DNA from 3 places in the Azospira inquinata genome. Region 1 is predicted to be linked to each of the others. Evidence: predicted binding sites of a transcription regulator. Region 1 holds the regulator's gene; each other region holds the start of a gene.
The links. Region 1 encodes FNR, which switches genes on or off when oxygen is low (the NO sensors DNR and NnrR bind a similar motif). Its sites were predicted from a motif close to TTGANCTAGNTCAA; they were not measured.
Positions count from the first base shown of each region.

Region 1 (9,575 bases):
ATTTTCTTCGTCGTGGCCCATCGCATGGTGCCCTTTTTTACCCAATCTGCCTTGGCCCATTACCGGGCTGAACGGCCTCGCCTGCACCTATTCCTGGGGCTGGGTGCCCTGATGCTCCATGGGCTGCTGCAAATACTCGGCGCCTGGTATTGGACCTGGTTGCCTGACGGGGTGGGGGCGGTGGCGGTGGGGCTGCTGGCCTGGCGCTGGCAGCCCTGGCGGGTGCGAAAAATCCCCATGCTGGCCATGCTTCACCTGGCTGTGGTGTGGCTGGCTCTGGGCCTTGCGCTCAGCTGTCTCCAATCCCTCCTGCAACTGGCCGGGGTGGCCTGGGCGGGGTGGGGGCCTCTCCATGTGCTGACCCTGGGGTTTATGTGCTCCCTCCTGCTGGGCATGGGGACCCGGGTTAGCCTGGGCCACTCCGGCCGCTCCTTTTCCTGGGATCGCCGGATTTGGCCCCTGTTCCTGATTTTTCAGTTTGTTCCCCTGCTACGTCTGGCGGGGGATTTCCTGGCGTCGGGAGCCTGGTGGCATCCCTTTGTCCTGGCCAGTGTGCTCTGGCTGATGGTCTTTGCCGTCTGGGGCATTCCCTATCTGGGCATTTATTGCCGCCCCCGCCCGGACGGCCAGCCGGGGTAATTCCGCCATGACCCCTTTGAAACTTTTCCACATCGCCTGCGTCAGCCTTTCCGGGGCGGGATTCCTTTTCCGGGCCCTGTGTCTGGCCCCTGATTCTCCCTGGCGTCGCCATTGGACGGTGCGCTGGTTGCCCCATGGGGTGGACAGCGGTCTGCTCCTCAGCGGTCTGGGGCTGGCCTGGAGCACGGGCCAGTACCCGGGGGCCCAGCCCTGGCTAACGGCCAAGCTGGTGGGCCTAGTGCTCTACATTTTCAGCGGCCGCTTGGCCCTGCGTGGTGCCAGCCCTCGGAGGCGGCGTCTTGGGGTTGTCCTGGCGGTCTTGTGTTTTGCCTACATTGTTTCGGTGGCCCTGACCAAACAGGCCGCCGGTTTTTGGGGAGTATTGTGATGTTGTCCTTTTCCCTCCCCGGGACGGAAAGCCCGTCCTGGGACGATCCCCTGGAAATGCTCCAGGCCTGCCACGAGCGTATTGAGGCCCAGCTTGCCCTGCTGGAGCGCCTCCGGACCCATCTGGCGGAACACGGAGTGGATCAAGCCGCCCAAGAGGCGATTGCCGGGATTCAGCGTTATTTCACCCTGGCGGCCCCTCTTCACCACCAAGACGAGGAGGAAGACCTGTTCCCCGCCATGGCGGACCGGGTGTCCCAGGAGGGGCGGGGGGAATTGGGGGCCCTGGTGGGCCAGTTGCTGGTGGATCACTACTGGATGGACCGGGAGCGGCAATGGCTACTGGGTGCCCTGGCCAAAACCCGGGATGAGGGCCGGGACCAGCTGGATTGGCCCCGGGTAGCAGCCTTTGCCGCCCGGTATCGGGCCCATATTCTCAAGGAAAATACCCAGCTTTTGCCCTGGGCCCGGCGATTGTTGCCGGAGGATATGTTGCGGCGCCTGGGTATTCCCATGGGCGCTCGCCGGGGCGCGGGGAGCCAGGGGCCTGAGGGGGGCTAAAAGGGAGGGGAAGCCCGGTGGCCCGGGCCTTCGGGCTTAGCTGGCCTGATGGGTCATGAGCCGTTTCAGGCCCGGGGTATTGAGAATGCGGATGTGCTTTTGCTGGACGCTGATCAGGCCTTCTTCCTGGAAGCGGGAAAAGGCCCGGCTTACGGTTTCCAACTTGAGGCCCAGATAGCTGCCGATTTCCTCGCGGGTCATACGCAGGTAGAACTCGGCGGGGGAATAGCCCCGGGCAGTAAAACGCTGGGAAAGGTTGAGCAGGAAGGCGGCCAGCCGCTCTTCCGCCCGCATGGTGCCCAACAGCATCATGACCCCGTGATCCCGGACAATTTCCCGGCTCATGACTTTGTGGAAATGGTGCTGGAGGGAAACCACTTCCCGGGACAAACCTTCCAGGCGAGGGTAGGGGATAATGCAGACTTCGCTGTCTTCCAGGGCCACCGCGTTACAGGAGTGGGCTTCCGTGCTGATGCCGTCCAGCCCCAGCAGTTCCCCGGCCATTTGAAAGCCGGTGACCTGATCCCGGCCGTCTTCTAGGATGACGTCGGTTTTGAAAAAGCCGCTGCGAATGGCATAAATCGCATCAAAAACCTCGCCGGCCCGATAAAGGTGGTCGCCGCGCTTGATTTTACGACGTGCACTCACTAGCTCGTCTAGCTTGGCCATCTCCGCCTCATTCAGCCCCAGGGGCAGGCAGAGCTCTTGCAGGTTACAGTTGGAGCAGGCTGTCTTGATGATGGACAACGTGATTTCTTTGGCGTTGCTGTTCAACGGCATGTCGTTCCTCGCTGGGGCGGCATAGAGGGCTTTGGGCACGGAATCGGGAACCTCATAGGGGACCTATTGAGCGTTTGATCCAGGTCAACGTGAAATAATTCACCCACCACCATAATTAGCCGTACTTAAAGCGCTTTCCTGCAATGACTTTCGCTACCGACAACCTCGTCTTCGACCCCCAGATCATCCGCCGATTCGACATCAGCGGTCCTCGCTATACGTCTTATCCGACGGCGGATCGCTTCGTCGAAGCCTTTGATGCGGAAGCCCTCAAGCTGTGGCTGGGGAAACGCAATATCGGCGGAATCAGCCGACCGATCTCATTATACTTCCACATCCCTTTCTGCAACACCATCTGCTATTACTGCGCCTGTAACAAGATCATTACCAAGGATCACGGGCGTAGCGCCAAGTACATCAAGTACCTGGGCAAGGAGATGGCCCTCCAGGATCAGTACCTGGATGGGGACCGGGAAGTGACCCAGTTGCACTGGGGCGGTGGTACCCCCACCTTCCTGTCCCACGACGAAATGCGCCAGCTTATGGCCATGACCCGGCAGCATTTCAAGCTGGCGGACAACGCGGAAATTTCCATTGAAGTGGATCCCCGCAAGGTGGACCGGGAAACCGTGGCCCTGCTGGGGGAGCTGGGTTTCAATCGCATGAGCCTGGGGGTGCAGGATTTCGACGAGCGGGTCCAGGTGGCGGTGAACCGGGTCCAGTCCGAAGAAGAAACCTTCAATGTGATGGACGCGGCCCGGAAAAACGGCTTCCAGTCCATCAGCATTGACCTGATCTACGGCCTGCCCCAGCAGACCCTGATGGGCTTTAACCGGACCCTGGAGCGGGTGTTGGCCATGGACCCGGATCGGCTGTCCATCTACAACTATGCCCACCTGCCCAACCATTTCAAGCCCCAGCGGCGCATCCACGAGGACCAGCTGCCCCACCCGGACACCAAGCTGCAAATCCTCTCCCTGGCGATTCGCAAGCTTACCGAAGCGGGCTATGTGTTCATTGGCATGGACCACTTTGCCAAGCCCAATGACGAGCTGGCCATTGCCCAGCGCCAGGGGCGGCTACACCGGAATTTCCAGGGCTATTCCACCCACGCGGATTGCGACATGCTGTCCTTCGGCATTTCCTCCATCGCCAAGGTGGGGCCCACTTATAGCCAGAATGTGCGCACCCTGGACGAGTATTACGACAGCCTGGATAACGGCATTCTGCCCGTGCTGCGGGGCATTGAGCTGACCGCCGATGATCTGCTGCGGCGCTCCATCATCCAGGCCTTGATGTGCCACTTCGAAATTTCCATCGAATCCATTGAAATCGCCCATCTCATCGACTTCAAACACTATTTCGCCGAGGAGCTGTCTGACCTGGCGGAGATGGAGCGGGCCGGTCTGGTGAAGGTGGACGATAAATGGATTACGGTACTGCCCCCGGGACGTCTCCTGGTGCGGGCCATTTCCATGGTGTTTGATAAATATCTGCGCGCCGACCGGCAGCGCACCCGTTATTCCAAGGTGATCTGAGTAAGGCCGTCCTCAGGGGGGAGCCGGGCACAGCCGCAAGTGTCCGGATAAAAGCCGAAGCTGGCACGCACGAACGGGAATCCCGTTCGTGCGCATCCAGCGCCGGATATCGTGGGAAATAAGCTGTCTTGCTGCCCGGCGCCCTGGTGCCGGGCTTTTTCTTGGGGCCGAACGGCGCCCCCGGGCCTACCATGCCATTTCCCCGCCTGGCCCGAGCCGCTACAATTCCCACCCTTCTTCCCCTTTCCCCCGCCCATGCCTGATCCTGCCCTGTCTTCCTTGCCCGGTGCCCTGACCGTCTTTATTGTGGGCCTGTTGGGGGGGGTGCATTGCGTCGGCATGTGTGGCGGCATTGTGGGGGCTTTGTCCCTGGGCACTGCCCCCGGGGTGCGCCGCTGGCCTCTGCATCTGGCCTACAACGGGGGGCGACTGACCAGCTATGGATTGGCCGGTGCCCTGGCCGGTGCTCTGGGGGGCGCGGGTCTGGCCTTGAGCGGCCAGATGCCCGTGCGTATCGCCCTCTACTGCCTAGCCAATCTGATGCTGGTGGCCTTTGGCCTTTATCTCCTGGGGGCCACCCGGGTTCTGGCGGTGACGGAAGGGGCAGGGCAGCTACTGTGGCGGCGGCTCCAGCCCCTCAGCCGACGTTTTTTGCCCGCCCGCCGGGTCTCCCAGGCATTTCCCCTGGGCCTGGTGTGGGGCTGGTTGCCCTGTGGTCTGGTTTATAGTGTGCTGGCCACCGCCCTGGTGAGCGGCAGCCCCTGGAAAGGGACCGGCTTAATGCTGGCTTTCGGCTTGGGCACCCTGCCCAATCTGCTGCTCGCCGGCCTGCTGGCCGCCCGTTTGCAAGGCTTTGTCCGGCGTCCCCTGGTGCGCCGGGGCGCTGGCTTGCTGGTGCTGGGCTTTGGTGTCTGGGGGCTGGTGGGGGCGGTGCGTCTGGCCCTGGCCCTTTGATTCTTGTGCAGCCTTTGCGGCGGGAGAAAGCGATGCCGACGTTTTTATTGGGGGTGGATGGCTCCGAGTGCGCTCTGCGGGCGGTGGACCGGTTGGTGGAACAGGCGGCCTGGCTTAAGGAAACGCCGGTTATCCATTTGCTCCACGTCCATGCCCCGGTGCCCGTGGGGCTGGTGCAGGCCTACGTGGGCCATGAGGCCCTCCAGCACTATTACCGGGAAGAGGCGGAAGCCGTTCTGGGCGCCGCGGAAGACCGGCTGAAGGCGGCCCATCTGGCCTTCGAACGCCACCTCCGGGTGGGCCAGGCGGCGGAAGTGATCGTGGAAGAAGCTGCCGCCCTGGGTTGCCACCAGATTGTGCTGGGTTTTCAGGGCCGGGGCGCCCTGGCCGCCGCCGTGCTCGGTTCCGTCGCTAGCCGGGTATTGCAACGGGCCGTTTGTCCCGTGTTGCTGGTCAAATAACCCTACCGGCCGTCGGGTTGAGGGGCCCCCAATTTGGGCCATAATGGGGGCGTCAGCCCTCTCCGTCTTACCCGCTTATGGCTCTTTCTCCTCCTTCCCCTTCCTCCCGTCGTCTGGACCTGCCCATTGGGGGCATGACCTGTGCCGCCTGCTCGGCACGTCTGGAAAAGGTGCTGAACCGGCTGCCCGGGGTGGAAGCCAGCGTTAACCTGGCGGCGGAAACCGCCACGGTGCGGTTGGCGGAGGAGGGGGCCACCACGCCGGTCCAGGTGGTGGCGGCGGTGGACCGGGCGGGCTTTTCCGTGTCCCCGGGCACCCTGGAACTGGCGATTACGGGCATGACCTGTGCTGCCTGCTCGGCGCGCCTGGAAAAGGTGCTGAACCGGTTGCCCGGGGTGGAAGCCAGCGTCAATCTGGCCGCCGAACGGGCCCGGGTGCGCTATGTCCCCGGCCTGTGTGACGGGGAGGCCCTGGTGGCGGCGGTGGAGCGAGCCGGTTTTGGCGCCACCCTGGCCACGGACCGTTCCCGGGAGGAGGAAAAGGCCCGCAAGGCGGCCCGCTACGCCCGGGACCGGGGCCGTTTCTTCATCGCCGCCCTGCTCACCCTACCTCTGCTGGCCCAGATGGGCACCATGCTTTCCCCCGCCGCCATGGCCTCCATGGCCCACGGTGGAGAATGGCTGCCCCGCTGGTTGCAACTGGCTTTGGCCACCCCGGTTCAGTTCTGGATCGGCTGGCGTTTCTACGACGGCGCCTACAAATCCCTGCGGGGCGGGGGCGCCAACATGGATGTGCTGGTGGCTTTGGGGACCTCCATGGCCTACGGCTTTTCCCTGGTGGTGACCCTGGCCGGCCTGGAGCACCGGCACGTCTATTTTGAAGCCAGCGCCGCGGTGATTACCCTGGTGTTGCTGGGCAAACTCCTGGAATCCCGGGCCAAGGCCCGCACTACGGCGGCCCTGGAAGCCCTGGTGGGACTCCAGCCCCGGACCGCCCGGGTGCAACGGCCCGGCCCGGAAGGGGCCACCTGGGAGGAGGTGCCGGTAGATACCCTGGTGCCCGGGGATATTTACCTGGTCCGGGCCGGGGAAGGGGTGCCGGTGGATGGGGAGGTGGTGGAAGGAAGCTCCAGCGTCAATGAAGCCATGCTGACTGGAGAATCCATGCCCGTGGCCAAGGGGGTGGGGGACCGGGTTTTCGCTGCGGCGCTCAACGGCCCCGGGTTGCTGCGCTGCCGGGCCACCGGGGTCGGGGAACACACCCTGCTGGCGGGCATCATCCGCCAGGTGGGAGAAGCCCAGGGCTCCAAGGCCCCGGTGCAGCGTCTGGCGGATCGGATTGCGGGGATTTTTGTCCCCGCCGTATGTGCCGTGGCCGCCCTCACCTTCGTCCTCTGGTGGTGGCTGGGGGGGGACTTCACCACCGCCCTGGTGAATGGGGTGGCGGTGCTGGTCATCGCCTGTCCCTGCGCCCTGGGTCTGGCGACTCCTACGGCCATCATGGTGGGCACGGGCCGGGGCGCCAATGCGGGCATTCTGGTGAAAAATGCGGAAGCCCTGGAGCGGGCGGAGAAAATTGCCGTGCTGGCGGTGGATAAAACCGGCACCCTGACCCAGGGCCAGCCGGCGGTCACGGACTGTCTGCCCCTGGCCGGGGCGGGCGCTCCCTCCGCGGAAGAATTGGTCGCCTGGGCCGGTGCTTTGGAACAGGGCTCGGATCATCCCCTGGCCCGGGCGGTGTTGGCCGAATTGGACAACCGGGGCCTGGAACTCCCCGAGGTACAAGGCTTTCAGAACTTCCCGGGCCACGGGGTCCAAGGCACGGTGTCTGGCCGGTCCCTGGCCCTGGGAAGCCCGTCCTGGCTGAAGGAGCGGGGGGTGGAAGGGAACATGACCGTCCTGTCTCAGCTCCAGGCCCAGGGTAAGACAGTGGTGGGGCTGGCCCAGGGGGGCGATGCCGCAGGCGCCGGGGAGACGGGCATAGCTCTGGCCCCCTGGCGCCTCCTGGGCTGGATCGCCATTGCCGACCCCCTGCGTTCTTCTTCCGCCGCCGCCGTGGCTCGGCTGCGGGCTTTGGGGGTGGAGGTGGTGATGCTCACCGGGGACAACCCGGCCACCGCCGCCGCCATTGCCGAGGCGGCGGGCATCAGCCGCTTCCAGGCCCAGGTGCTGCCCGGGGACAAGGCGGCGGCGGTCCAGGCCCTGAAACAGGGCGGTCGTCTGGTGGCCATGGCGGGGGACGGCATCAACGACGCTCCGGCCCTGGCCGCCGCCGATGTGAGCTTTGCCATGGGGGCCGGTTCGGATGCGGCCCTGGAGGCGGCGGACCTGACCCTCATGAAAAATGACCTGGGGGGAGTGGCGGACGCCATCTCCCTTTCCCGGGCTACCCTGGGAAAAATCCGCCAGAACCTGTTTTTCGCTTTTATCTACAACGTGCTGGGCATTCCCCTGGCGGCCCTGGGTTGGCTTAACCCGGTGGTGGCCGGGGCGGCCATGGCCATGAGTTCGGTCTCCGTGGTGAGCAATTCCCTGCTGCTGCGCCGCTGGCGGCCCGATCCCCTTTCTACGAACAGGAGTGCATGATGGAAACCACAACCCTTAAAGTGGGCGGCATGAGCTGCCAGAAATGCGTCGCCTCCCTCACCAGCGTGCTGTCCAAGCTGCCCGGGGTGGCCCAGGCGGAGGTAGTGCTGGAGCCGGGCCAGGCCACGGTGACCTACGACCCGGCCCAGGTGGGAACGGAACAATTGCGTCAGGCGGTGGAAGACGCAGGCTTCGATGCCCTGTAGGGGCGAGGGAATTGGCTCCCTAGACCAAGTAAGTAGCTAAACAAAAGCCCGGCATAGTCCGGGCTTTTGTTTGGGGGGGACCGGGGAAACCCGGCCCATGGGGTCGGCTAAAAGCCCAGGGCCCGGGCGCCCTGATAAAAGAGGAAGGACACCCCCCAGGCCAGGGCCAGGGGCCAGACCACGGCCAGGGTGGCAAAGCCCAGACTGCGGCTTTCCGCCTTGAGGGTGGCGATGGTGGAGAGGCAGGGGGTGTAGATCAGGGTAAAGAGCATGAAGCTGTAGGCCTGAACCCAGTCCATGTGGCCCGCCAGCTGGTGGGCCAGGCCGGAGCCTTCGGCGCCGAAAATCACCGCCAGGGAGCCGATCACCACTTCCTTGGCGACAAAGCCGAAAATCAGGGCCACGGCCAGCTGGGCGCTGATGCCGATGGGACTCAGGATGGGTTCCATGGCATGGCCGATCATGCCTGCATAGCTGGCGTCGCTAGCCGGCACCACGCCCACCGGAAAGTGGGTCAGGGCCCACACCAGCACCACCCCGGCGATGATGATTTTGCTGGCCCGTTTGAGGAAGTGCTGTACCTCCAGCCAGCCCCGTACTAGTACCTGGCGCAGGGTGGGTAGCCGGTAAGGGGGCAGTTCCAGAACGAAGGGTTCGGTGGAAGGGAAGCGGCGCTTGAAGAGGAGTGCGGTAATGATGGCGGTGGCGAAGCTGAACAGGTAGAGGCTGAAAAGCACTCCCCCGGCGTGGCTGGGCGAGAACAGGGCGGCGATGATGAAGAGGAAGACCTGGAGCCGGGCGGAGCACAGGGACAGGGGAATGATCAGCATGGACAGGAGGCGCAGGGGCCGGGAGCGCATTACCCGGGTGCCCATGGCCGCCGGCACATTGCAGCCGAAGCCCATGAGGAGCATGACGAAACTGCGCCCATCCAGGCCCAGCTTGGCCATCAGGGCATCGGTGAGATAGGCGGCCCGGGACAGGTAGCCCGTGTCCTCCACCACGGCCATGAAGAGGAAAAAGAGCACGATGATGGGCACGAAGGCGGCCACGGTGGACAGGCCGCTATAAACGCCGTCCAGCAGGAAGCCCCGGGCCAGTTCAGGCAAGGGCGCCAGGAGGGGCTCCAGGGCCAGATGCTGAACTTGGTCGAAGAGCCAGGCCATGCCGTCCTGCAAAGGCTGGCCGAGGAAAAACACCGCCTGGAAGAGGAGGAACATGGCCAGGAAAAAGAGGGGCAGGCCCAGCCAGGGGTGGAGAACGACCCGGTCCAGCTTATCCGTCAGATTGTCCGAGAGCCGGGCGGGCACCTGCACCGTGTCCGCCACGATGCGGGCCATGTCCGCCTCAATGGCGTGGTCCGTGTGCAGGGCTTGCCGCACCTTTTCCGGCGGCACGGCCGGACGCTCCGCCCCCAGGGCCTTGGCCATGGTCGCCAGGACATCCTTTTGCGCATCGCCGTAT
Region 1 is NZ_CP064782.1:2,337,915-2,347,489, forward strand. It holds gene Azoinq_RS10680 (NnrS family protein) at 1-639, shown strand, start outside; gene Azoinq_RS10685 (SirB2 family protein) at 647-1,027, shown strand; gene Azoinq_RS10690 (hemerythrin domain-containing protein) at 1,027-1,587, shown strand; gene fnr (fumarate/nitrate reduction transcriptional regulator Fnr) at 1,624-2,367, opposite strand; gene hemN (oxygen-independent coproporphyrinogen III oxidase) at 2,511-3,905, shown strand; gene Azoinq_RS10705 (sulfite exporter TauE/SafE family protein) at 4,161-4,859, shown strand; gene Azoinq_RS10710 (universal stress protein) at 4,892-5,320, shown strand; gene Azoinq_RS10715 (heavy metal translocating P-type ATPase) at 5,398-7,905, shown strand; gene Azoinq_RS10720 (heavy-metal-associated domain-containing protein) at 7,902-8,111, shown strand; gene feoB (ferrous iron transport protein B) at 8,219-9,575, opposite strand, start outside.

Region 2 (9,575 bases), 660 kb from region 1:
AGGGGGCGGCGGGTCAGGTCATAAACCTGCCAGCCCACCGCCACGGCCACCATGAGGTAGGCCATGGTGGTGGCCACCCGGGCGGCGAGAAAGCGGCGGAAGGGGGGCAGGTCGAAGGGCGATGGGGGGTGGGAGAGCGCAGGGCTGACCATGGGCGACTCGGGGGGCAGAAAAGGGGAGGGGAAAGGGTCAGGGCTGAGGGAGCGCAAGGCTCAGGCGTGGCGCCCGGTGGGGGCGGTGTTCTTCCATAGACGCCGGGCTGGTGCCCGCTCCGGAGCGGGGCAGAAGGGGGCCGGTTCCTGCCCTGGCCCGGGAGTTTTTACCCCGGCAAGCCGTACTGACGGGCCCGGGGAAACCGGTGGGCGGACGGCGTTCCCCCTTACGCCAGATAGCGCATCGCCTCCAGGGCCAGGGCCCCGGCGGCCAGGAGCAGCAAGAGGTGCAGCCAGCGGTCCTGGCGGGCCAGGGTGGCGCGCAGTTCCGCCATCTGGGCCCGGGTTTCTTCCTCGGGTCGGGCGGCCCGGGCCAGGGACTGGTGGGCCAGCCGGGGAATCTGGGGCAGGGTGCGGGCCCAGTAGGGGGCCTCGTTTTTCAGGTTGCGCAGGAAGCCCCGCCAGCCCATCTGATCCCCCATCCAGTTTTCCAGGAAGGGTTTGGCGGTTTTCCACAGGTCCAGATCCGGGTCCAGCTGGCGCCCCAGGCCTTCGATATTGAGCAGGGTTTTTTGCAGCATCACCAGCTGGGGCTGGATTTCCACGTGGAAGCGGCGGCTGGTCTGGAACAGGCGCAGGAGCAGCTTGCCGAAGGAAATGTCCTTCAGGGGCCGGTCGAAAATGGGCTCGCAGACCGCCCGGATGGCGGCTTCCAGCTCATCCACCCGGGTTTCCGGCGGGGCCCAGCCCGATTCAATGTGGGCTTCCGCCACCCGCTTGTAGTCCCGGCGGAAAAAGGCCAGGAAATTGAGGGCCAGGTAGTTTTTGTCGTTGTCGTTGAGGGTGGCCACAATGCCGAAATCCAGGGCAATGTAGCGCCCGTCCCCATGGACGAAGATGTTGCCCGGGTGCATGTCGGCGTGGAAAAAGCCGTCCCGGAACACCTGGGTGAAGAAAATTTCCACCCCGGCCCGGGACAGGGCCTTCAGGTCGATGCCCTGTTCCTTGAGGCGCTCGATCTGGCCCACCGGGGTGCCCACCATGCGCTCCATGACCATGACGGAGGGGGTGCACCAGTCCCAGTACACCTCCGGCACCAGGAGCAGGGGGGAGTTCTTGAAATTCCGGCCCAGCTGGGAGCAGTTGGCCGCTTCCCGCATCAGGTCCAGTTCGTCGTAGAGATGCTTGGCGAATTCCCCCACCACCTCCCGGGGTTTCAGGCGTTTGCCGTCGGCCCAGAGCTTTTCCACCAGCCCGGCCAGGGTTTCCAGCAGGGCGATGTCGTGGGCGATAACCGAGCGCATGCCCGGGCGCAGCACCTTGACCGCCACTTCCCGGCCATTGTGCAGGCGGGCGAAGTGGACCTGGGCCACGGAGGCGGAGGCCACCGGCTCCCGGTCGAATTGGGCGAAGACCTGCTCCAGGGGCTTGCCGTAGGCTTTTTCCACCTCGGCCACGGCCTGGTCCGAAGGAATGGGGGGCACCTGGTCCTGCAACTTTGCCAGCTCATCCGCCAGATCCGGGGGCAGTAGATCCCGCCGGGTGGAGAGCACCTGGCCGAATTTGACGAAAATGGGGCCCAGGGCTTCCAGGGCCAGGCGCAGGCGGGCCGCCTCGGTCTGGGCTTCCAGGTGACGCCAGAAAAACAGGCTGCGGGAGAGTCGGGCTAGACCCCGGGCGTGGCCCGTGGGTTCATGTTCCAGCAACATCTGATCGAGACCGTAGCGGATCCCGACGGCGAAGATTTTGGCGAGGCGCAGCAGACGCATGGGTGATCGGTATAGGAGGACGGCCCGGGGGGCAGGGAGCGCGGGAGGGAACGGGGCGGGGGACGCCCCTCGTCTCTTCCCGGCATCGTGGGCGAGGATACCAGAAACAGGGGGAACCGGCGGCGCCGGGACAGGTATAATCCGCCCTTTACACCTTCTGTTTGCCGCTGTTGCGAATGACCCAAGATATCCGTACCCATCTATCCGACCTGCTCCGGGCCGCCCTTTCCAGTGTTGCCCCCGGCGAGGCGCAAACGACCATTGTCCTCGAACGCCCCAAGCAGGAGGCCCACGGGGACTTTGCCACCAATCTGGCGCTGCAACTGGCCCGGCCCCTGAAGAAGAGCCCCCGGGAAATCGCCCAGCGGCTGGTGGCCGAGCTGCCCCCTTCCTCCCGGGTGGAAAAAGTGGATATCGCCGGTGCCGGCTTCATCAACTTCACCCTCAAGGCTGACGCCAAGACCGCCGTGGTCCGCGCCATCCTGGAACAGGGCGAAGCCTTTGGCCGGTCCCAGGTGGGCGGCGGCCGCAAGCTCCAGGTGGAATTCGTCTCCGCCAATCCCACTGGGCCTCTCCACGTGGGCCATGGTCGGGGCGCCGCCTACGGGGCCAGCCTTTCCTCCCTGATGGCCTACGCCGGCTGGGATGTGACCCGGGAATACTACGTCAATGACGCGGGCCGGCAGATGGACATCCTGGGGGTGTCCACCTGGTTGCGCTACCTGGAAGCCCTGGGAGATACGGTGGCCTTCCCCCCCAACGGTTACAAGGGGGACTACGTCAAGGACATGGGCGAGCAGCTGAAAGCTGCCCATGGGGCCAAGTTCCAGCGGCCCGTGGCCGCCATCTACGCCGGTGTGCCGGATGTGGAAGTGGACAAGGAAGCCTATCTGGACGGCCTGATCGCCAATGCCAAGAAGCTTCTGGGCGACCAATGGACCGTCATCCACCACTACGCCCTGAGCGAACAGCGGGCGGACGGCGAAGCCGATCTGGCCGAATTCGGCGTCCATTTCGACGTCTGGTTCTCGGAAAAATCCCTTTACGACACGGGCCTGGTGGCCCGTTGCGTGGCCCGCCTGGAAGAAGGCGGTCACATCTACATCCAGGACGGGGCCAAGTGGTTCCGTTCCACCAGCTTCGGCGATGAAAAGGACCGGGTGGTGCAGCGGGACAACGGTCTCTACACCTACTTCGCCTCCGACATAGCCTATCACCTGAACAAGTACGAACGGGGCTTTGACCGCATCATCAACGTCTGGGGCGCCGACCACCACGGCTACGTGCCCCGGGTGAAGGGTGCCCTGCAAGCCCTGGACCTGGACCCGGAAAAACTCCATGTGGCCCTGGTGCAGTTCGCCGTCCTCTACCGGGGCGGGGAAAAGGCCTCCATGTCCACCCGTTCTGGGGAATTCGTCACCCTGCGCCAGCTGCGGGAAGAGGTGGGCAACGACGCCTGCCGGTTCTTCTACGTGCTGCGCAAGTCCGACCAGCATCTGGACTTCGACCTGGACCTGGCCAAGAGCCAGTCCAACGAAAATCCGGTCTATTACATCCAGTACGCCCACGCCCGGGTGTGCTCGGTGATCGACCAGTGGGGCGGCCATGAGGCGGACCTCAAGGATGCGGATATGGGCCTCCTCTCCCTGCCCCGGGAAACGGCCCTGGCCGCCAAGCTGGCCATGTTCCCGGAAATCATCGTCAATGGGGCCACTGAACTGGCGCCCCACCTGGTGGCCTTCTATCTCAAGGATTTGGCCGCCGATTTCCACAGTTACTACAATGCGGAACGTATGCTGGTGGAAGACGCCGGCCTGCGGGATGCCCGGGTGGCCCTGGCTGCCGCCGTGCGCCAGGTGATCCGCAACGGGATGAGCCTGCTCGGCGTCACCTGCCCCACTTCCATGTAAGCAGAGAATCCATTCATGACCCGCGATATGAAACCCCGCAAAGCCCCGGAACCCCGTTCCAGCGGCAGCACCCTCATGGGTGTGTTCATCGGCCTGGTGCTGGGAGTGGTGGTGGCCCTGGCCGTGGCCCTCTACGTGTACAAGGGGCCCTCGCCTTTCAAGGGCCAGGGCAAGGATCAGACGCCGGATCAGACCGCCGCCGCCCAGCCTTCCACCAATCCCCAGGCCCAGCCGCCCATGGCCCTGCCGGGCAAGCCGGGGGACCCGGTGTCGGACAAGCCCCGCTTTGATTTCTACAAGATTCTCCCGGGCAATGCGGATGCGGTGCCCGATCCCAAGGCGGACAGCAGCAAGGACGCTAAGAAGGACGACAAGGGCGACGCTAAGTCCAAGGACGCCAAGAAAGACAGCGCCAAGGACGGGGACAGCAAGGACAGCACTAAGACGGATAGCGCCAGCAAGGACAGCGGCAAGGGCAATTTCGTGCTCCAGGCCGGGTCCTTCCAGAAGGCGGGCGAAGCGGATAACCAGAAGGCCAATCTGGCCATGATGGGGGTGGAAGCGGCAGTACAGCAGGTGATGGTGGGGGATAAAACCTGGTACCGGGTACGCCTGGGACCTTTCAGCAAAATCGAAGACGTGAATCGGGTGCGCCAGGATCTGGCCAAGGCCGGTATTGACGTATCCCTGGTCAAAAACAAAGACTGACGGAGAAATCCCCATGAATCTGATGCAACGCCTGTTGGCCTCCACTGCCCTGGTACTGGGCGCCTGCTGGGCCACCCTGTCCCCGGCCGCCGCCGCTGACTACCAGCTTCTCAATCCGCCCCAGGCCACCAGCAGCGGCGGCAAGATCGAGGTCATCGAGTTCTTTTCCTACGGCTGCCCCCACTGCAACGAATTCAATCCCATGGTCACCAAGTGGGCGGAAAAACTCCCCGCCGACGTGGTCTTCAAGCGGGTGCCCGTGTCCTTTGGCCGGGCCGCCTGGGCCAATGTGGGCAAGCTCTATTACGCCCTGGAAGAAAGCGGCGAACTCCATCGTCTGGACGGGGCCGTGTTCAACGCCATCCACGTCCAGCGCGTCAATCTGTTCGACACCCGGGGCGTGACCGAATGGGCCAATAAGCAGGGGGCGGACGGCAAGAAGCTGGCCGATCTCATGGGCTCTTTCACCACCTTAAGCAAAATGACCCGGGCCGACCAGATGTCCCAGGCCTATCAGGTGGATGGGGTGCCCATGCTGGCGGTGGATGGCCGTTACCTGATTAAGGACAAGCCCTTTGCCGAATTGCTGAGCGGTGCGGATCGGGCCATCGAAAAAGCCCGGGCCGACAAAAAGCGCAAAAAATAAGGCCACGCCGGTCGGGCTATGCCCGGCCATGCTAGCCAACGTCGCCCGGACCTGTGCCGGGCGATTTTTTTAGGAGTCGCCCATGTCCCCGGATTCCCCTTCCTCCTCCGTTCCCCTGCGGGTCTTTATTACCGGCGCTTCCAGCGGCATCGGTGCCGCCCTGGCCCGCCATTACGCCGGGCAGGGCGCCTGTCAGGGGCTGGTGGCCCGGCGCCGGGAGGTGCTGGCAAGCCTGGCCGCCGAACTGCCCGGGGAGCCGGCCTGCTACGGGGCGGACGTGACGGACGCCGCCGCCCTGGAAGCCGCCGCCCGGGATTTCATTGACCGCTTTGGCGCCCCCCATCTGGTCATCGGCTGTGCTGGGGTCTCCGTGGGCACCCTGGCGGGGGGGGAAGATCTGGCGGCCTTCTGCCGCGTCATGGCGGTGAACGTCAATGGCCTGGCGGCCACCTTCGCCCCCTTCGTGGCTCCCATGGCGGCCCTGGCGGACGGGCGGCCCCGGCGTCTGGTGGGCATTGCCTCCGTGGCGGGCATCCGGGGCCTGCCCGGGGCCGCCGCCTATTCCGCTTCCAAGGCGGCGGCCATCGCCTATCTGGAATCCCTGCGCCTGGAACTGGGGCCCCAAGGCATTCGGGTGGTGACCATTGCCCCGGGCTATATCGCCACCCCCATGACCGCCATCAACCCCTATCCCATGCCCTTCCTGCTGCCCGCCCCGGAGGCGGCCCGGCGCTTTGCCCGGGCCATAGAGCGGGGCGTTTCCTACACGGTTATCCCCTGGCCCATGGGGGTGGTGGCCAAGCTCCTGCGTTTGCTGCCCAACTGGCTCTACGACCGGCTGTTCACCCGGGCACCCCGCAAACCCCGGGGCCTGCCCCTGTAGGCCAGGCCCTCGGTCCCCGGTGGGCCGCCGGAAATAGGGCATCAGTCGATGCTAATATGCGGCCCTTCCTTTCCCTTTTCTGTACTTCTGGGAGTCCCTTATGCCTATTCCCGCCAATGCCTGGTTGTTGCTGGCCATCGGCCTGGCTTCCGGCGTCGCCTCCGGGCTCTTCGGCATCGGCGGCGGCGTGCTGATTGTGCCTGCCCTGGTGCTGTTGGCCGGCTTTTCCCAACATATGGCCATCGGCACCAGTCTGGCCGTGCTCCTGCCTCCCGTGGGCCTGGGGGCGGTGCTGGCCTATTACCGGGAGGGCAATGTGGATTTCCGCGCTGCCATCCTGGTGGCGGTGGCCCTGTTTGTGGGGGGCTGGCTGGGGGGCCAGGTGGCCAATTACCTGGGGGGCGTCCAGCTGCGCCTGCTCTTCGGCCTGTTTGTGGTGGGCATCGGCGGCTACATGACGGTGAGTGCCCTGCGTACCCTGCTAGGCTGATGGCCTGGGCCGTTGATCCTGGGGCTTGGGGCGCCCCCGCCCGGACGGCCCCGGTTCCTTCCGGGGAGGCCGGAGCCGGGTATCCATCGGCTGTGGGGGAGAAAAAAGCCGATTCGGGCGGGGTTTGACCAAAATCAAGGGCTTAAGCCGGGGGCGCCCTATACTGCCCACTTCCCAAAGTGCCCGTGAATCATCATGCCCCAAGCCTCCCTGCCCGAGCTGGTCTGCCCGGCGGGCAGCCTGCCTGCCCTGAAAGCCGCGGTGGATAACGGCGCCGACGCCGTCTATCTGGGCTTTAAAAACGACACCAATGCCCGCAATTTTGCCGGGCTCAATTTCGACGACAAAACCCTCCACGAGGGCATTCGCTACGCCCAGTCCCGGGGTCGCAAGGTGCTCCTGGCCATCAACACCTATGCCCAGCCGGGCCGGGTGGACGCCTGGCGCAAGGCAGTGGATGGGGCGGCGGACCTGGGGGTGGATGCGGTGATCATGGCGGACGTGGGCCTTCTGGCCTATGCCCGGGACCGGCATCCGGACCTGCGCCTGCACCTTTCCGTTCAGGGCTCGGCCACCAATTACGAGGCGGTAAATTTCTGCCAGCGGGAATTCGGCATTAAGCGGGCGGTGCTGCCCCGGGTGCTGACCCTGGCCCAGGTGGCCACGGTTATCGAACACACGGAAGTGGATATCGAGGTGTTCGGCTTCGGCAGCCTGTGTGTCATGAATGAAGGGCGCTGCTGGCTTTCCTCCTACGCCTGTGGCGAATCTCCCAATACCGTGGGGGCCTGTTCCCCGGCCAAGTACGTGCGCTGGGAGAAAAATCCCGGACACATGGACGCCCGGCTTAACGGCATTCTCATCGACAGCTACGGGGACGGGGAAAACGCCGGTTATCCCACCCTCTGCAAGGGCCGCTTCCAGGTGGAAGGGGAAACCTATTACGCCCTGGAAGAGCCCACCAGCCTGAATGTGCTCTCCATCCTCCCCGAGGTGGTGAAAATCGGTGTGGGGGCCATCAAGGTGGAAGGCCGCCAGCGCAGCCCCACCTACACCGCCCAGGTGACCCGCACCCTGCGGGCGGCCCTGGACGCCCTGGGCCGTAACGGGGCCGAGGGTTACCAGGTGCAGCCCGCCTGGCAGGCCGAATTGACCAAGGTTTCCGAAGGTCAGCAGGCCACCCTGGGGGCCTATAACCGGCCCTGGCGCTAAGCCTGGCTCAGGCCCCGTCTTGTCTTCCCCGATTCATTTCCCCCGCCCGGCCCCCGCGGCCCGGATGGGGGCGGCCCTTCCCCGGGAGGGGCGTGCTTGCGAGAGGATTCATCCATGAAATTAGCCCTCGGTCCCCTGCTGTTTTTCTGGCCCAAGCAGGAGGTCTTGTCCTTTTACGCCGACATGGTGGCCTCCCCGGCGGAAGTCATCTATCTGGGGGAAGTGGTCTGTTCCCGGCGCCAGCAGATGCGCAGCCAGGACTGGATCGGTCTGGCCCGGGATCTGACGGAGGCGGGCAAGGAGGTGGTGATTTCCTCCCAGGCCCTGATGGAATCGGAAAGCGATCTGAAATTCCTCCGGCGCCTCCTGGAAGAAGGCCAGTGCAAGCTGGAAGCCAATGACCTGGGGGCGGTGAGCCTGGCCCGGGAACGGAATCTGCCCTTTGTCTGCGGGCCCCATCTGAACATTTACAACGAAGCCGCCCTGGCCTATTTCGCCAGCCAGGGGGCCTGCCGCTGGGTGCCGCCCCTGGAAGCGGGCCGGGACCTGGTGGGCCCCCTGCACCATAGCCGCCCCAAGGGCGTGGAAACGGAAGTGTTCGCCTTCGGCAAGCTGCCCCTGGCCTTCTCCGCCCGCTGTTTCACCGCCCGGCGCTACAACCTGAACAAGGATGACTGCCAGTTCAAGTGCCTGGAGCACGACCAGGGCATCACCCTGTACACCCGGGAGAAACAGCCCTTCCTCACCATCAACGGCATTCAGACCATGTCCGGCCAGACCCACAATCTCCTGGGTCAGGTGGGGGAAATGGCCCAGATGGGCATTGATCTGCTGCGCATCAGCCCCCAACCCGGCTACACTGGCGCCATTCTTCAGGCCTTCGATCAGGCCCGGCGCGGTGAGGCGGTGAGCGCCGATCCGGCCTGGGCGGAAAACGGTTTCTGTGACGGCTACTGGTTTGGCCGTCCCGGCATCGACTGGCAGGACCCGGCCCTACAAGCATCGTTGCAAGCATCCGGCGCTCCGGCGCCCCAAGGAGCATGACGTGAGCCAATTCACCATTCCCACTTTCCAACTTCCCGCCCTGGTGGCCCGCATCGGCCAGCGCCTGCCCCAGTGGCCCCATTCCCTGGCCCTCTGCGGCGCCCTCAACGGGGCCCGGCGCCTGGGCCTGCTGGCGGAAGACAGCCTGAGCGTCCTGGAAGGCAAGACCTTCCGGGTGGTGGTGACGGATACGGGGGGCAGCGCCAACTTCACCTACCAGGGGGGCTGGTTCAAACCCCTGCTCCACGCTCCGGAAACCCCGGACTTGACCTTCCAGGCCGCCCTGGCCGCTTACCTGCAACTGCTCACCCGCCAGGAAGACCCGGACACCCTGTTTTTCAACCGCCAGCTGTCCATTGAAGGGGACACGGAACTGGGCCTGGTGGTGAAAAACATGCTGGACGCCATTGAATGGCCCCCCCGCCTGCCCGGCCTGGATGGCCTCCTGGCCCGCCTGGGGGGCCGGGACCACAGTCCCACCCTGGGTTGAGGTTGTCTGTGGGGCGCTTATTTCCCCGCCCGGCTCCCGGATAAGTGGTCGTCTGAGCTTGCCACTCCAACAAAAAGCCCCCGGCATTGAGGTGCCGGGGGCTTTTTGTTGTCCTCCCAAGGACCGGGTTACTTTCCCTGGGGCAGTGCAGCGGGGACGGCCAGTCGGCCTGGAGCCGCCGTGGCTGATCGCCTTCGCCCTAGTGGGGCGATTCTTCCTAACACCTATTTGCGCCGGAAAATCACGTCCCAGACCCCGTGGCCCAGGCGCA
Region 2 is NZ_CP064782.1:1,673,748-1,683,322, forward strand. It holds gene Azoinq_RS07655 (MFS transporter) at 1-152, opposite strand, end outside; gene ubiB (ubiquinone biosynthesis regulatory protein kinase UbiB) at 380-1,921, opposite strand; gene argS (arginine--tRNA ligase) at 2,098-3,831, shown strand; gene Azoinq_RS07670 (SPOR domain-containing protein) at 3,847-4,539, shown strand; gene Azoinq_RS07675 (thiol:disulfide interchange protein DsbA/DsbL) at 4,553-5,185, shown strand; gene Azoinq_RS07680 (SDR family oxidoreductase) at 5,268-6,068, shown strand; gene Azoinq_RS07685 (sulfite exporter TauE/SafE family protein) at 6,169-6,558, shown strand; gene ubiU (ubiquinone anaerobic biosynthesis protein UbiU) at 6,754-7,770, shown strand; gene Azoinq_RS07695 (U32 family peptidase) at 7,885-8,814, shown strand; gene ubiT (ubiquinone anaerobic biosynthesis accessory factor UbiT) at 8,816-9,304, shown strand; gene trmB (tRNA (guanosine(46)-N7)-methyltransferase TrmB) at 9,529-9,575, opposite strand, start outside.
Region 2: the regulator FNR is predicted to act here: its motif matches at 6,683-6,696, upstream of ubiU (ubiquinone anaerobic biosynthesis protein UbiU).

Region 3 (9,575 bases), 1.4 Mb from region 1:
CTTTGCTGGTGGGGGACACCCGCCTCTGCTCCTGCCTGGAGCAGCAAACCCCGGAAGGGTTGGTTAAGGTGGGGACCGTGGAACATTTGATGTCCGCCCTGGGGGGCTTGGGCATCGACAACGTCTATATCGATCTGGATGCGGCGGAAGTGCCCATTCTGGACGGTTCGGCGGCGCCTTTCGTTTTCCTGATTCAATCCGCCGGTATCGCCGAACAGGCGGCGGCGAAGAAATTTATCCGGATTACCCGGCCCGTGGAAGTGCGGGACGGGGACAAGTGGGCCCGTTTCGAGCCCTACGACGGCTATAAGCTGTCCTTTTCCATCATCTTCAACCACCCGGCCATCGACAAATCGGCCCAGTCCGTCACCATCGATTTCGCTGACCAGTCCTATCCTCGGGAAGTGGCCCGGGCCCGCACCTTCGGCTTCATGCAGGATGTGGAAATGCTGCGGGAAAATGGTCTGGCCCTGGGGGGCGGTCTGGAAAACGCCATCGTCCTGGACGAATACCGGGTGCTTAACGCGGACGGCCTGCGCTACGGGGATGAGTTCGTCAAACACAAGGTGCTGGACGCCATCGGTGACCTTTATCTCCTGGGCCATCCTCTGCTGGCGGCCTTTTCCGCCTACAAGTCCGGTCATGGCCTGAATAACCAGCTGGCCCGGCAACTGCTCAAGGAGCGGGATGCCTGGGAAATCGTTACCTTCGAGGATCAGGCAACGGCGCCCGCCGGTGTCCTGCGCTGGCTGGAATTGCCTGCCCAGGCGGCGTAAGTCCCTTGGGGGCGGCACGGGAGAAGCCATGTTGCTGCTGAGACTGTTGGGAATCCTGGTTTTGCTGGGAGTGGGCGCCGCCGTGGCGCTCTTTTTGTTTACCCGTAATTCCCGTTATCTGGACTGGGCCTGGCGTCTCTTCCGTTATGCCTTGATGGTGGCCCTGCTGGTGTTCGCCCTGTTGGTCCTGGAGCGCCTCCTGCCTATGCTTTGATGGCGGCCCGCTGTACCAGTTCTTCCAGGGCTCGGCGCAGGGAGGATTGCTCCGGCAGCCCATGGGCCAGATCGGTGAGCTGGGAACCGGCGCTCTGGGAAATGGGATGGACCTGGGGCGGGGGCGGCAGGGGCGTAGTAATTCGCCCTTGTACTTTCACCTTGACCTCACTACACTCGAACCCTCTTTTTGCAAACTCGCCAGCCAACGACCGGGTCATCTGGGACAATTTGGCGGCGATAGCGCCACTTTCGGCGTGAATCACCACAATTCCCTGCTTGATATTGGCAACCGTACTGCCCTGCCCGAGAAAGGCCGGCGCAAATTCCTGGTAGGCGCGCTGCGCCTGCAACACCTGCCATCCATGGGCGAGAACGCTGGCGGCCGCATTGCCGGTATTGAGGTATTTTTCAACTGGATGGTGCATCGATATCTTCTTGGAGGAGCGTCGTGCATATTATTCTCGTCTCCAATCGGCTGGCAACGGCCAAGAGCATTGTTTTAACCCCTACCCGTCTGGCTTTGGGGCTGGCGGTGCTGACCCTGGCTGTGGTGTTTTCCTCCCTGAGCCTGTCCTGGCTGGCCCTGCGCTATCAGGTGCCCGGCGCTCAGGCCTGGTTGGCTTCCGCCAGCCAAAGCCGGGAGGTGGATCGGGAAGGGGCCCTCAAGGGCAGCCTGAATGCCCTGGCCAAGCAGGTGGGCACGCTCCAGGCCCAGCTCCTGCACCTCAATACCCTGGGTCAGCATTTGACCACCCTGGCCGGTCTTAAACCCGGGGACCCGATCCGGACCACCCCCGTGCAGGCGCCCCTGGCCCTGATTAAGGGGGGGCAGGGCGGTCCCCTGGTGCTAGCCCGTACCCCGGCGCCCCTTTCTCCGGAAAGCCTGGCCCGCACCCTGTCCAGCCTGGAAGCCCAGGTCAGCGAGCAGACCCTGATGTTTCGGTATCTGGAGGATCGGCTCATGGATCGGCGTATCCGCCAGATTCTCTTGCCCTCCGCCCTGCCCATCCAGGCCAAGGGCATTGGCTCCCCCTTTGGCCGCCGGGTGGACCCCATTGCGGGGGTGGGGGCCATGCATGAAGGCATCGACTTTGTAGCCGACGTGGGCACCCCCGTGGCCGCCTCTGCCGGCGGGGTGGTGAAGGAGGCAGTGCATCACCCGGAATATGGCAATCTCATTGAGCTGGATCACGGCAACGGTTTCTCCACCCGCTATGCCCACCTGTCCAAAATCCTGGTGCGTCCCGGGCAGATGATCAACCGGGGGCAGGAAATCGCCCTGTCCGGGAATACGGGCCGGTCCACCGGGCCCCATCTGCACTTTGAGGTGCGTTATCAGGGGGCGGCCCAGAACCCGGCCAAATATCTGGATCTGGCGGCCCGCTACGGTATTCGGGTGGCCCGGCGTTAAGCCTGCCGGGCTTTCTGGACGCGGGCGTCCAGGGGGCGGCGTCCCGGGGAAGTGGCGGGGCGATGTGGGGCGGGTTGCCCATGATAGAATCCCTTTTTTTCTCCGCGACGCACGCCGTCCCCCACAATGATTTCCGGTCTCCTCAAAAAAATCTTTGGCAGTCGCAATGATCGGCTGGTCAAGCAGTACTTCCAGGTGGTGCAAAAGATCAACAGCCTGGAAGCGGGCATTTCCGCCCTCTCCGACACGGACCTAAAGGCCAAGACGGAGGAATTCAGACAGCGCTACGCCAAGGGCCAGAGCCTGGACGACCTGCTGCCGGAAGCCTTCGCTGTGGTACGGGAAGCGGGTAAGCGGGTGTTGGGCATGCGCCACTTCGATGTGCAGCTGATCGGGGGCATGGTGCTGCACCATGGCAAAATTTCCGAAATGCGCACCGGGGAAGGCAAAACCCTGGTGGCCACCCTGCCGTCCTACCTCAATGCCATCGCCGGCAAGGGGGTCCATGTCATCACGGTGAATGACTATCTGGCCCAGCGGGATGCGGAATGGATGGGGCGCCTGCATCGCTTCCTGGGACTCACCGTGGGGGTGAATCTGTCCCAGATGGACCACGATGCCAAGCAGGCTGCCTACGCCGCCGACATCACCTACGGTACCAACAACGAATTCGGCTTCGACTATCTGCGGGACAACATGGTCTACGCCGCCGAAGACCGGGTGCAGCGGGGCCTCAATTACGCCATCGTGGATGAGGTGGACTCCATCCTCATCGACGAAGCCCGGACCCCCCTGATTATTTCCGGCCAGGCCGAAGACCAGACCGAGTTTTATATCCGCCTCAATGAGGTGGCGCCCCAACTGGTGCGGGCTGAGAACGAGACTGCTCCCGGGGATTACTGGGTGGACGAAAAGGCCCACCAGGTCTATCTCACCGAGCAGGGCCATGAACACGTGGAAGAAATTCTGGTGGGCATGGGCATGCTCACCGAAGGCCGCAGCCTCTACGACGCCGCCCACATTGTCCTGGTGCACCACCTGAATGCCGCCCTCCGGGCCCACACCCTCTATCTGCGGGACCAGCAGTACGTGGTGCAGAACGGGGAAGTGATCATCGTGGACGAATTCACCGGCCGCTTGATGCCGGGTCGGCGCTGGTCCGACGGCCTGCATCAGGCCGTGGAAGCCAAGGAAGGGGTGAAAATCCAGCACGAGAACCAGACCCTGGCCTCCGTCACCTTCCAGAACTACTTCCGCATGTACGGCAAGCTGGCCGGCATGACCGGTACCGCCGACACGGAAGCTTACGAATTCATGGAAATCTACGGTCTGGAGACCGTGGTGATTCCGACCCATCGGCCGGTACAGCGGAAGGATTTGCAGGATCAGGTGTATCGCACGGCCCAGGAAAAGTACGCGGCCATTATCGCGGACATCCGGGAATGTTATGGCCGGGGCCAACCCGTGCTGGTGGGGACCACCTCCATCGAAAATTCCGAGCTCCTGTCCCAGCTGTTGGATAAGGAAAAGCTGCCCCACCAGGTGTTGAACGCCAAGCAGCATGCCCGGGAAGCGGACATCGTGGCGGAAGCTGGGCAGCCCGGGGTGATTACCATCGCCACCAACATGGCCGGTCGGGGCACGGACATCGTGCTGGGCGGCAATGTGGATAAGCAGGTGGCCCAGGTTCAGGCGGACGAAGCCCTCTCCGATGCAGAAAAGACCCAGCAGGTGGAGGCCATCAAGGCCGCCTGGCAAACCCGTCACGACCAGGTGTTGGCCGCTGGCGGTCTGCACATCATCGGCTCCGAACGCCACGAATCCCGGCGTATCGACAACCAGCTCCGGGGCCGGGCCGGGCGTCAGGGGGATCCGGGTTCTTCCCGCTTCTACCTGTCCCTGGACGACGCTCTGCTGCGTATTTTCGCCGGGGATCGGCTGAAAGCCATCATGGACCGGCTGAAGATGCCGGAAGGGGAAGCCATTGAGCATCCCCTGGTGAGCCGCTCCCTGGAATCCGCCCAGCGCAAGGTGGAAGCCCGCAACTTCGACATCCGCAAGCAATTGCTGGAATACGACAATGTGGCCAACGACCAGCGCAAGGTGATCTACGCCCAGCGTAACGAACTCCTGGAAACGGACGACATTTCCGAAACCATCACGGCCATGCGTCAGGGCGTGCTCTACGACATGTTCCGGGTCTATGTGCCGGAAAACAGCGTGGATGAGCAGTGGGATATCCCGGGCCTGGAAGCCGCTCTGGAATCCGAATTTCACCTCAAGGCCCCGGTAGGGGAATGGTTCAAGTCCGACACCAGCCTGAGCGACGAAGACCTGGCGCGGCGCCTCATCGAAACCGTGGAGAAGGAATACGGGGAAAAAATCGCCCAGGTGGCCGAGCCCGAGGTATTCCACAAGTTCGAGCGGGATCTGATGTTGCAGACCCTGGATTCCCAATGGCGGGAACATCTGGCCGCTCTGGACCATCTGCGCCAAGGCATCCACCTGCGGGGCTATGCTCAGAAAAATCCCAAGCAGGAATACAAGCGGGAAGCCTTCGAGCTGTTTGAAGCCTTGCTTAACAGCATCCGCTCCGAAGTGACCCGCCTGCTGCTCACCGTCCAGATCCGTTCCGTGGAAGAGGCGGACGAGGATGTGGAAGAAGAGACGGCTGCCGAACTGGCCAATCTCCAATTCGACCACCCGGAATTTGATGGGGAAGAGGCGGAAGAGGAAGCGGTCGAAGAAGGCGAAAAAGCCCAGGGACCGGCCCAGCGGGACGGCCTCAAGGTGGGCCGTAACGATCCCTGCCCCTGCGGTAGCGGCAAGAAATACAAGCATTGCCACGGCAAATTGAGCTGATCGCTCCGTTGCCCCTGTGATTCAAGGCGCCGCCCGCCCCACCGTCCGCCCCTTCCCCTGGGAATGGGCGGGCCCGGCGGGCGGCGTCTTTTTTCGTTGAAAAAGGAAAATCCATGACCGTCAATTACCAGACTCCTGCACCTGAAGCCCTCTATCCTGTGGCCGGCGTACGCTTGGGCGTTGCCCAGGCCGGCATCCGCAAGGTGGGGCGGCGGGACCTGACGGTCATCACCCTGGCGGAAGGGGCCACGGTGGCCGGGGTCTTCACCCAGAATCGTTTCTGCGCCGCGCCGGTCCAGCTCTGCCGCCAGCACCTGGCCGGCGGCCCGGGCATCCGGGCCCTGGTCATCAATACGGGCATTGCCAATGCGGGCACCGGGGAACCGGGGCGCCAGGCGGCGGAGCGGACTTGCGCTACCCTGGCCGGGCTCCTGGGCCTGTCCGGCGGTGCCCAGGTGCTGCCCTTTTCCACCGGGGTGATTCTGGAACCCCTGCCCGTGGAGCGCCTGGAAGGGGGCCTGCCGGCGGCTATTGCCGATCTGGCGGAAGCCAACTGGCACAGCGCTGCCCACGCCATCATGACCACGGATACGGTGGCCAAGGCCGCCAGCCGCCGCCTCACGGTGGGGGGCAAGACCCTGACCGTGACCGGCATGTCTAAAGGTTCGGGCATGATTCACCCCAATATGGCCACCATGCTGGGCTTTGTCGCCACCGACGCCGCCGTGCCCCAGGCCCTGCTGGACGGCCTGGTGAAGGAGGCGGCGGACCACTCCTTCAACTGCATTACGGTGGATGGGGATACCTCCACCAATGACTCCTTCATTCTCATGGCCTCCGGCCAGGGGGAACTGAAAATTGCCGGGGCCGCCGATCCGGCCTGGGCGGAGTTGCGTCAGGCGGTCATCGCCGTGGCGGAAGAACTGGCCCAGGCCATGGTGCGGGATGGGGAAGGAGCCTCCAAATTCATCACCATCCAGGTGGAAGGGGGCAAGACCCGGGCAGAATGCCGTCGGGTGGCCTACGCCATCGCCCATTCCCCCCTGGTGAAAACCGCCTTCTTTGCTTCCGACCCCAATCTGGGGCGGATTCTGGCGGCCATCGGCTACGCCGGGATCGACGATCTGGACGTGGATCAAATCCGGGTCTGGCTGGGCAGTGGCAAGGATCAGGTGCTGGTGGCGGAACTGGGCGGCCGGGCCGCCAGCTACACGGAACAGGACGGCCAGCGCATCATGGCCAATGGGGAAATCGATGTCCGGGTGGATTTGGCTCGGGGTGAGGCGGAAAGCCGGGTTTATACCTGCGATCTGTCCCACGACTACGTGACCATTAACGCGGATTACCGGAGTTAATCCTTGCTCCCGGGCTTTGATGCCCGGGCCGAGGGATAAAAAAGGGGAGCCGGCTGGCTCCCCTTTTCTTTTTGCCGGTTTTTCCTAGGGCAGGGCCGGGATGGTGAATTTAGGCATTTCCCCGGTGAGGCTGTGGAGGAAGGCCACCAAGTCGTCCACCTCATTGGGTTTCAGATCGGTTTTCAGCATTTCCTTGCCCATGATTTTCACCGCTTCATCTAGCTTCCAGACGGAGCCGTTGTTGAAGTAGGGGTAGGTGAGGGCCACGTTGCGCAGGGTCTGGGTACGGAAGGCGTGCTTGTCGCTGTCCTTCTTGGTGACCAGATAACGCCCCTCGTCCGTGGAGCCGGGCACCTTAATGGCGTGGAATTGGCCATCGGTGAAGTTGGGACCGCTATGGCAGCCGACGCAGCCCTTTTCCACGAAATACTTCATGCCCTGCTTCTGCTGCAGGCTGAGCGCCTGTTCATCCCCCGCCAGATAGCGGTCGAAGGGGGAATGGGGGGTGATCAGGGTGCGCTCGAAGGCGGCGATGGCCTTGGCCAGGTTTTCTGCCGTAATCGGGTCCTTTTCCGCGAAGGATTCGCTAAAGCGCTTCTGGTACTCGGGGAAGCTCTTCAGGGTGGCTACCGCCTTTTCCAGTGTGGTGTTGTGTTCCACCGCCGCTTGCAGGGGGCCCAGGGCCTGGGTTTCCAGGTTAGGGGCCCGTCCGTCCCAGAATTGGGAGGAAAGGAAGGCCGCATTCAGCACCGTGGGGGAATTGCGGGGGCCCCGCTGGGCGCCGTGGCCGATGGCCCGGGAAACCCGGTCCGTATAGCCCAGGGCCGGGTTGTGGCAGGTGGCGCAGGCGATATTGCCGTCGCTGGACAGGCGGGCATCGAAAAACAGCATTTTGCCCAGTTCCACCTTGGCCGGGGTCTGGGTGTTGTTGGCGGGAATGGGGGGAATGGCGGGCAGGGGCTTGAATAAAGCCTTGTACCGTTCAAAGGGATCGGCGGCATGGCTGCTGCCCATCCAGACGAGCCCGGCCAGGAGGACCGGGATGAAAGCGCGTTTTTTCATAATTTCTCCCTAATTTGCAGGTGTTTGAAGCGAGAGCTTCAAGGCCCCATTCTCCGGGTGGCAAAAGGGTATAATGTTGATTTAAATCAATGACTTATGATAGTAAATGCCTATCGGGCCGATAGCCAAAACCTATAAGCTTTAATACCCAGCCAGGGCCGGATACATAACAAGAAGGGAGGATCCGTGACTTTGACCGAACTGCGCTACATCGTGGCCTTAGCCCAAGAAGGCCGTTTTTCCCGGGCGGCGGAACGTTGTTCCGTGAGCCAGCCCACCTTGAGTGTGGCCATCCAGCATCTGGAAGAGGAGCTGGAGGTGCCTCTCTTTGAGCGGGGTAAGAACCAGGTTTCCCTCACCGAGGTGGGGGAACAGGTGGTGGCCCAGGCCATCCGCACCCTGGAGGAAGCGGAACGGGTGCGCCAGATTGCCCATCGGGGCCGCAATCCCCTGGAAGGGGAACTGAAGCTGGGGGTTATCCACACCGTGGGGCCCTATCTGCTGCCCGATCTGATTGTTTCCCTGCGCACCCTGGCCCCGGCCATGCCCCTGGCCATCGAGGAAAGCATGACCGCCACCCTGGCGGAAATGCTGGCCCGGGGCGAAGTGGATGCCGCTATTTTGGCCTTGCCCTTCGCCCAGCCGGGTATCCGGGTGCGGCCCTTGTACGACGAGCCTTTCAAGGTGGTGGTGCCCTGCGGCCACCCCTGGCAGGACCGGCCCCTGGTGAGTACGGAGGAGGTGGATGGGGAGGAGGTGCTGCTCCTCAAGGCGGGCAACTGCTTCCGGGATCAGGTCATGGACGCCTGTCCCCAGATCAGCGGGGCGGATACGGAGGTGCGCCAGGGCCATTCCATCGAGACCATCCGCTGCATGGTGGCCTCCGGCTTCGGTATTTCCGTGCTGCCCGCGGGAGCCCTGTGCAAGCCCTATTCCACGGACTTTCTGCGCATTATCCCCTTCTCCGACCCGGCCCCCTCCCGGCGCATTGCCCTGGCCTGGCGGGAAGGTTTCCCCCGGCTTAAAGCCCTGGAGGCCTTGTGCCAGGCCGTGGCCCGCCTGGATAACCCCTGCTACCAGCACCTGCCCGGCGGGCGGCGTCTAGCCTAGGCGGCGGGCCCGGATACGGCGGAACCAGCCCCCCGCCAGGGCGGGCTGGTCATCCTCCAGGATAAGCTCGGGGACGGCGGCCAGCAGGGGCTCCCATTCCACATCCAGGCGGGTCGCCAGATGGCGGGAGAGGGGGGTGAGCCAGCGGCGCAGAGGGGCGCGCTGGCCCGGGCGGAGAAATTTATCTAGCACCAGCAGCTGGCCCCCCGGGCGTAATACTCGGGTCGTTTCCCGGAGGCAGTCCAGGGGGGCGGGCACAACGGCCAGAATCAGGTGTAACACCACCACGTCAAAGGCACCGTCCGCCAGGGGCAGGGCTTGGGCATCGCCTTGCAGGGGCGAGAAGGGGAGGGAGCCGCTCCGGCGTTGGGCCCGGGCCAGCATGGCCGGGGTCAGGTCCAGGCCGGTGTAGTGGTGCTGGGGCGGCAGATAGGGCAGATCCAGGCCCGTGCCCACGCCTAGCAATAACACTCGGGACGGGGTGGCGGGGAGCTGGGCCAGGCTTTGGCGCCGCATTCCCCCGGTGGCGGAAGCCAGCAGGACGTCGTAGAACGGGGCGATCAGGGTGTAGCTGTGGCGCAGGCTCATGGACTCAGTGCAGTACCCGGGGGGCGGCCAGGACGAATTCCGGAATGTCCGCCGCGAAGGGGGTGCCGTCTGCCGCCACCATCTGATAGCTGCCCTGCATGGTGCCCACCGGGGTTTCCAGGGCACAGCCGCTGGTGTATTTAAATTCTTCGCCGGGCTGAAGTAGGGGCTGCTGGCCCACTACGCCCAGGCCTC
Region 3 is NZ_CP064782.1:943,980-953,554, reverse strand. It holds gene lpxC (UDP-3-O-acyl-N-acetylglucosamine deacetylase) at 1-776, shown strand, start outside; gene Azoinq_RS04190 (hypothetical protein) at 805-990, shown strand; gene Azoinq_RS04185 (DciA family protein) at 980-1,417, opposite strand; gene Azoinq_RS04180 (M23 family metallopeptidase) at 1,441-2,403, shown strand; gene secA (preprotein translocase subunit SecA) at 2,530-5,265, shown strand; gene argJ (bifunctional glutamate N-acetyltransferase/amino-acid acetyltransferase ArgJ) at 5,379-6,620, shown strand; gene Azoinq_RS04165 (cytochrome-c peroxidase) at 6,705-7,682, opposite strand; gene Azoinq_RS04160 (LysR substrate-binding domain-containing protein) at 7,869-8,792, shown strand; gene Azoinq_RS04155 (class I SAM-dependent methyltransferase) at 8,784-9,380, opposite strand; gene apaG (Co2+/Mg2+ efflux protein ApaG) at 9,385-9,575, opposite strand, start outside.
Region 3: the regulator FNR is predicted to act here: its motif matches at 7,759-7,772, upstream of Azoinq_RS04165 (cytochrome-c peroxidase).